Regions from separate parts of the Methylobacillus sp. genome, predicted to be linked through region 2. Evidence: predicted binding sites of a transcription regulator. Region 2 holds the regulator's gene; the other holds the start of a gene.
What was found. The regulator sigma-54, encoded in region 2, starts transcription at its own class of promoters, with help from an activator protein. The targets are predictions, from matches to a motif close to TGGCACNNTTCCTGCT.
Positions count from the first base shown of each region.

Region 1: a site for sigma-54 is predicted at 2,392-2,407, ahead of V7Z75_RS10830 (ANTAR domain-containing response regulator). Genes of this name have one in related genera too.

Region 1 covers NZ_DAIUFW010000007.1:159,719-163,715, reverse strand. The annotation lists gene V7Z75_RS10840 (nitrate/nitrite transporter) at 1-260, opposite strand, end outside; gene V7Z75_RS10835 (alginate export family protein) at 279-1,649, opposite strand; gene V7Z75_RS10830 (ANTAR domain-containing response regulator) at 1,780-2,355, opposite strand; gene V7Z75_RS10825 (carbon starvation CstA family protein) at 2,674-3,997, shown strand, end outside.
Region 2 covers NZ_DAIUFW010000010.1:12,219-16,215, reverse strand. The annotation lists gene lptA (lipopolysaccharide transport periplasmic protein LptA) at 1-76, shown strand, start outside; gene lptB (LPS export ABC transporter ATP-binding protein) at 151-876, shown strand; gene V7Z75_RS11855 (RNA polymerase factor sigma-54) at 896-2,362, shown strand; gene hpf (ribosome hibernation-promoting factor, HPF/YfiA family) at 2,393-2,719, shown strand; gene hprK (HPr(Ser) kinase/phosphatase) at 2,824-3,786, shown strand; gene rapZ (RNase adapter RapZ) at 3,786-3,997, shown strand, end outside.

The DNA of each region.
Region 1 (3,997 bases), on a different contig from region 2:
ACGATGAGCTGGCCAATGATACCAGCCTTCTTGGGTTGTATCTGGTCGACCAATATGCCCATGATCATGCGCAATAGGGCGCCGGTTAAGACTGGAGTAGCGACCATCATACCTTTCTGCGCCGGGGTCAATGCAAGATCCCCGGCAATTTGTACTGCTAGCGGCCCGAGCAATACCCAGACCATGAAGCTCAAGTCAAAGTAAAGGAATGCGGAAAATAGCGTGGGTTTGTGTCCCGCCTGCCAGAAGGTTTGTTTCATGATATGGTCCTTTGCGGATTAAAAGGTATACAGGGCGGTGAACCAGATACGTTCAAGGTCAGGTTTGCGGGAGCTCGTCACTGCAATGCGATCACCCTCGCGGAAATGGGCGTATTCCACTTTCAATGAGAGCTGCTTGCTGCAGCTCCAGCTGGCGGCAAGATCGATTTCGTTGCCGTAGCGATTCCCGGCTCCGCCATTGAATTGGGAAAAACTCTCCTCGGCGCGGAACAGATGGAACTCGCCTAGCAGGCTGAGTTGAGGTAAAGGTTTGCCACCAAAGCTGAGAAAACTGTCCTTGATGCCCCAGACAGGTGTCACCAGGAAATGATCATTCCACCCCTGGAACAAATGATTGGTGCCAAACGGGCTCTGGAAGGCGTATCGGCCGTGATTGCTTGATAGCTGCTCTTGATCAATGCGCAGATACCAACCCTTGATCATGGCGCCGACACCTAACCGGAGATAATGAGCATCAATGCGAGAGTCGCCGCTGGAATAGTCTGTCTGCTTGGCGTATTCAGCGGTATAGAGGAATTTCCAGGTATCGTTCAGTGTGCGTATGCCATCCAGGCGTAGCCCCAGCGTCTTGTTGGAGGCATCTGCATCTGCGCCTAATCCGTTTGATGCATTGAATCCCAGGTCGTTGAAATTGTTGAAATAACCGTAGGCAGTCAAGGTTTCACCAGGCGAAATCGAATAAGTAGCATGGACAATATCCAGGTTGCCGCTGCGCTTGCGATTATTGATTTGCTTGACCCGCTCGAAATGAGCGAAATAGAGGCTGGTATCGGGCAGGCTCTTGTTTTCAATGGCGATGCCATCGAACACCTGCATGACTTGGCGAAACTCGATATTGCCGATAAAGCGTACGTTATCTAGTTTTACTGACTGTCTTCCCAGGCGGATGCTAGTGTCCTTGCTGCCGTTCCAGTCAAGATAGAGTTGATTGACGCCGGTGGAGCCAGGATCAACGATGGCCGGGTAATTGACCATGCCGGGTTGTGGCTCGCCTTTGTCCATATCGTTGAAGTTATCGGTTAGCTTGGCGACATTGATCAACTGTATACCTAGGCTGACATGATGGAAGTCTGCTGTCTGCCAACCGACCAAAGTACGCAGTGTGAATGCATCGGCATTTTTACTGCGATTATCCTGCTCCGCATGCTCATAACGCAGTCGTAGGCTGCTCATGCTCTTACCGGTCTTGATGGATTCAAGCAAGCTGTATTGATCACTCTCTGCTGCCTGTGCGCTTATCAGTCCGGCAGACAGCAGCATGCCCAAGGCGCATCTTTCAGCCCTTTTTCTACTGACACGCAGGAAGTTGTGCTTTGCTTTGTTTATCCCGATACTGCTTGTCTCGTTTCTGATGGTTTTGTCGCTCATCAATGCTTCCCATAAAAAAAGCGTCCTGCCTCAGAAGATAGATCCTGAAGCAAGGACGCCTTTGTCCGATTGGCCAGCTTTGGCCTTTAATCCTGCATCGATTACCCCGTCATTGGAGTAAGCCGGAAAGTTAGAGCAACAGCTCTGCTGCCTTGACTATTTGCCTGGCTAATACAGCCAAGCGGGTTTTCTGTTGCATGGCCAGGGTGCGCAGTAGTTTATAAGCCTCGTCCTCACATAGATTCCGCTGCTGCATGAGAATACCCTTGGCTTTTTCTATCACCTTACGTTCGCTGAGTCTGTTATTGGCACTTTCCAGTGCCTTGCGCAATGTCTTGAATTCTTCAAACCGGGCAATTGCTGCATCCACAACCGATTTCAATCGGTCATGGCTGATTTCTCCTACCACGTAAGCGCTGACGCCAGCACGGGTAGCTTCCCAGATTTTCTCGGTATCACCGTCATACGTGAACATCACGATGGGTTGCGGCATATTGCGGTTCATCAAAAACAGATGTTCCAGCATATTTTTGCTTGGTGAAACGATATCAATGATCACAAAATCTGGCTGTAAGCATCTGACAGCCTCATCAAGGCAAGCAATATCCGCAAGTTGGGAAACAACCTCGTAGCCCGCATCCGCCAGATACTGGCTAAGGGGAGCTGTACGCCCCAAGTGATTATCAATAAGCACGACCCGGAGCATAATAAACCTTGAACATTTTTAACTCGCCTGGATATAAGCAATCACCATGCCAATGGTAGAAAAGTGATGGAATCACATAATAAATAGAGACTTGCGTCTAGATTGTTGCAGTCTAGGGTAGGGTCGGAAAGGCGCGAATGCCCAATGCAAGTGCATTTGCATCAGAAACACGTGCCTTGACCGAACAAAGGTCCGGGCTGTTCTTTTGCATTGGATTACATAGCAGGCACGACCTTCTGCTTACCGAGCGGGGGCTTTGGTTTTATACTGCCGGACATTATCTGCGTGACATCAACATCCTCAAAAACATCACCAATTATGAATAAAACCCTGCAATACCTAGTCTGGATACTGGTTGCTATTATTGGCGCGTCTGCGGTGGGCGGCATTGCGCTGCATCGCGGCGAAAGCATCAATGCCTTGTGGTTTATTGCCGCTGCTGTTTGTGTGTTTGCGATAGCCTATCGTTTTTATGCGGCCTGGATTGCGGCGCGGGTACTGATGGTTGATGCCAGCCGCGCTACGCCTGCGGAACGGCTGGATAACGGCCGTGATTATGTGCCGACCAACAAATGGGTGGTGTTTGGCCACCACTTCGCGGCGATTGCAGGGCCGGGCCCACTGGTCGGGCCGACGCTGGCGGCGCAGTTCGGCTATCTGCCTGGCACCTTGTGGATATTGATCGGTGCAGTCTTGGGCGGCGCGGTACAGGACATGGTGACCTTGTTCCTCTCTACCCGGCGCAACGGCCGCAGCCTGGGACAGATGGCGCGGGAAGAGTTGGGGCCAATAGGCGGTTTTGCAGCGCTGATCGGCACTTTCACCATCATGGTGATCCTGATTGCGGTGTTGGGGCTGGTGGTGGTTAACGCCATGAAACACAGCCCATGGGCGACATCCACGGTAGCTGCCACTATACCGATTGCCATGATAGTGGGCATTTACATGCGCCACTTTCGGCCTGGGCGGGTGCTGGAGGCTTCGGTATTGGGTGTCGTATTGTTGTTGTTGTCCGTGGTGGGCGGCGGCTATATTGATCATCATCCCTGGTTACGTGTCTTGTTTGACCACGACGGCTTGACCTTGGCTTGGTGGGTGATTGCTTATGGTTTTGCCGCTGCCATCCTGCCGGTGTGGTTGCTGCTGGCGCCACGGGATTATCTATCTACCTTCATGAAGCTGGGCACGATTTTCTTGTTGGCTGTGGCGATCATCCTGCTGCAACCTGAAGTCAAGATGCCGGCCTTGACCCAGTTTATTGACGGTACCGGCCCGATTTTTGGCGGTAGCCTGTTCCCATTCGTTTTCATCACTATTGCCTGCGGCGCGGTCTCTGGTTTTCATGCGCTGATTGCGTCGGGAACCACACCCAAGCTGCTGGCCAACGAGTCGGATATCCGCATGATCGCCTATGGCGCCATGCTGCTGGAATCGTTCGTCGCCATCATGGCGATGGTTGCCGCCACCGTCTTGGATCCGGGCATATTTTTCGCCATCAACAGCCCGGCTGGCATTGTCGGCAAGGAGGCTGCAGATGCGGTAGCGACCATTAGCGCCTGGGGTTTCCCGGTCACTGTGGAGCAGATGGAAACCCTGGCGCGCGAGATGGGAGAATCCACCTTGTTTGCGCGTACTGGCGGCG
Region 2 (3,997 bases):
CACGCCAGCCACGCCGGGCGGGCGTGTGCGTGCCATCATCCAACCCAAGAAAAAGCCGGCAGCAGACGCCCCCTGAGCTCGAGTACATGGAAAGAAACTTCCAGCGCGAAAGCGAACCCAAGAATATTGCCCTGTTTAGATATTGCATACATGAGTGAATTAATCGTAGAAAGCCTGCGCAAGAAATATAAGTCACGCACTGTGGTGCAGGATATCTCCCTGCAACTCAACAGTGGTGAGGTAGTAGGTTTGTTGGGGCCGAACGGCGCGGGCAAGACCACCAGTTTCTATATGATGGTAGGCTTGGTGCCGCTGGATGGTGGCCGCATCCTGCTCGACGGCAAGGATTTGAGCCGGATGCCGATTCACCAGCGCGCGCGCATGGGCCTGGCCTACCTGCCGCAGGAGCCGTCTATTTTCCGCAAAATGACGGTGACGGAAAATATCCAGGCTATCCTGGAGTTGCAGCACCATATGACGGATGCACAGCGCAAGGAACAGCTTGAATCTCTGCTGCATGAACTCCATATCACCCATATACGCGACAACATGGCCGTCAGCCTTTCCGGTGGCGAGCGCCGCCGGGTGGAAATTGCCCGCTGTCTGGCGACCAACCCCAGCTTTATTCTGCTGGATGAGCCATTTGCCGGGATCGACCCGATCGCAGTGCTGGATATTCAGAAGATCGTGCGCTTTTTGACCGAGCGCAGTATCGGCGTACTGATCACCGACCATAATGTGCGTGAGACATTGGGCATCTGCGACCGTGCCTATATCGTGAACGAGGGCCGCGTGTTTGCCTCGGGCAAGCCCAGCGAGATCATCCATAATGAAAGTGTGAGAGAAGTGTATCTAGGCAAGGACTTCCGCCTGTAGTCGTGGCACAAAAGTAAAGATGAAACAAAGTCTACAGCTTAAATTTTCCCAGAATCTGACATTGACGCCGCAGTTGCAGCAATCTATCAAGCTGCTGCAACTGTCTTCGCAAGAGCTGAACCAGGAGCTGGAATCGCTGCTGCAGGCCAACCCTTTGCTGGAACGCGTCGATGGCCCGGATGGTGCTGCTGACGTATCCGATAGCTATGGCCCCTCTCATGACGTGGCCTCTGGCCAGACGACAGCCGAAACATCCGAACCCGTAGCCGACGATCTGCCAATGCCGGAATCCGGCGGTGCGGCAGATGACTACTTCGAGTCTTTTCAGGGTAGCAACCGCTGGGAGGAGGGTGGTGGTAATCATGACGACGATAACGATTTCAGCTTCCAGGAAGCAGTAAACCCTACATTGCGTGAGCATCTGCTGGGGCAGATCAAACTGATGCCACTTTCCGAGCGCGACCAGACGCTGGCCATGGTGCTGGTGGATGCCATCAATGATGACGGCTACCTTGAGCAACCGTTGGAAGAGTTGGCAGCATTGTTGCCGGAAGAGTTGGAAATTGAGTTGTTGGAACTGGAAATCGCACTTAAGCATATCCAGAACCTGGATCCGCCCGGTATTGGCGCGCGCAACCTGGCTGAGTGCCTGGTCTTGCAGTTGCGGACATTGCCCGAGGACACTCCTCACTTGGCACAGGCGATCACGTTGGCTGGGCAATACCTGCCTTTGCTGGCGAGCCGGGATTACACGCGCTTGCGCAAGCTGCTGAATTGCGATGATGGTGTATTGAAAGCGGTGCAGCAGCTTGTGACCCAACTGAATCCGCGCCCTGGCAGCGAGTTCAGTCATATTGCCTCGGATCACTATATCCAGCATGAAGTCGTGGTCAGAAAAGTCAAAGGTATCTGGATCGCGAGCCTGAATGATGAAGTGATACCCAAGCTGCGCATCAATCAATTGTATGCCAACATCCTGAAACGCAACCGCGACAGTTCCAGCCAATACTTGATGAGCCAGATGCAGGAAGCCAAATGGATGATCAAGAACATCCAGCAGCGTTTCTCTACCATCCTGCGCGTATCCCAGGCGATTGTTGATCGGCAGCGCAATTTCTTCGAGCATGGGGAAGTGGCCATGCGCCCGCTGGTGCTGCGTGAAATTGCCGATGAGCTTGGCTTGCACGAATCCACGGTTTCACGCGTGACGACAAGAAAGTACATGCTCACTCCACGCGGCGTCTACGAATTGAAATATTTTTTCGGCAGTCATGTGGCAACGGAATCCGGTGGCGCGTGTTCCGCCACGGCCATCCGCGCATTGATCAAGCAGATGGTGGGCGAGGAAAATCCCAGGAAGCCGCTGTCTGACAACCAGATTGCTGATATTCTCGGTAAACAGGGGATTGTGGTTGCAAGAAGAACCATAGCAAAATACCGCGAATCTCTACAGATTCCCGCGGCCAACCAGCGCAAGTCGCTTTGATTTGCGCGTTTTTTAAGTAAGGAGAGTGTTATGAATTTGCACCTGACCGGACATCATCTAGAGGTTACCCCAGCCCTGCGCGAATATGTGCAGTCCAAGCTGGCCCGACTCAGCAATCACTTTGATCATGTCATTGATCTCAAGGTGACGCTCAGCGTGGAAAAATTGGTGCAAAAGGCGGAAGCCACCCTGCGTGTTCCGGGGAACGACCTGCATGCCGAATGCGGTGCGGAGAATATGTATAGCGCGATTGATTCGCTTGCTGACAAACTGGATCGCCAAGTATTGAAGCATAAGGAAAAGGTCAGCAGCCATAACCAGGCTGACGGCGGCGTCAAGCATCAAACCGTCGAGTAAATCCTGTCTATGCTGCAAACGGGTACCGCTTCTGTCGAAGTGATGGAATCGGTACCCTATTTAGTTGTTTCTTCTGACTGATCATTCCCAGAGAATCAAGCCACATGGCCGAAATCAGTGTTTCCCAGCTCTACAACGACACGCGCCGCAAACTCAAGCTCAAATGGATAGCAGGTCTGGCGGGCGGCGAGAATCCGTTGACCAGTGAAACTGTTACCAAGCCTTCGCTGGCGTTGATCGGCCACCTGAATTTCGTGCATCCCAACCGGGTACAGGTATTGGGGTGCGCAGAGATGGATTATCTTCTCAGCCTGCATCCGCGCGAGTTGCAGCAGGCTATCAAGAATCTTTTTTCCGCTGACCTCGCCGCCATCATCGTCGCTAATGGCGAAGTGGCGCCAGATGAGCTGGTTGCGGCTGCAGACGAATACAAGACGCCTTTGCTGGCTTCACCACTACGTAGCCCCGAGCTGATGGATGTCTTGAGTCATTACCTCGCGCAAGCGGTGGCGGTGTCTGAAAGCCAGCACGGGGTATTCCTCGAGGTGCAGGGGTTTGGCCTCATGATCAAGGGCGATCCTGCCATCGGCAAAAGCGAACTGGCACTGGAATTGATTTCACGCGGCCATCGCCTGGTGGCGGATGATATCGTCGATTTCTACCGCGTTGCCCCCGACCGGCTGGAAGGGCGTTGCCCGCCATTGCTGCAGGATTTCCTTGAGGTGCGCGGCCTGGGCGTGCTCAATATTCGCGCCTTGTTCGGCGACAATGCCGTTAAACCGACCAAGCCGCTTGACCTGATCGTGCAGTTGCAGATGGCGGATACCATGGAGCCGCTGGACAGACTGAAGATCAAGTCTCATCATGAGAAAATTCTTGAGGTTACCGTCCCCAAGGTGGTGATTCCCGTGGCAGCAGGGCGCAATATCGCCGTACTGGTCGAAGTGGCGGTACGCAATCATATGCTGCTGTTGCGCGGCATCAACGGTACCAAACAGTTCATGCAGCGTCAGCATCGCGAGATGGCGCGCACGGCACGGAAGCTCAAGCAACAAGCGGAGAAATGATGCAGCTCGTTATCGTCACCGGTCTTTCAGGCTCAGGCAAAAGTATTGTCCTCAAGCTGCTGGAGGACAGCGGTTACTACTGCGTCGATAATCTGCCAGCCACCTTGCTGCCACAAATTTCCGAACACCTGGGCCAAGTACAGCATGAACGCGTAGCGATCAGCATCGATACCCGCAGCGCATCCCTGGAAGCATTGCCGGGCAATATCCG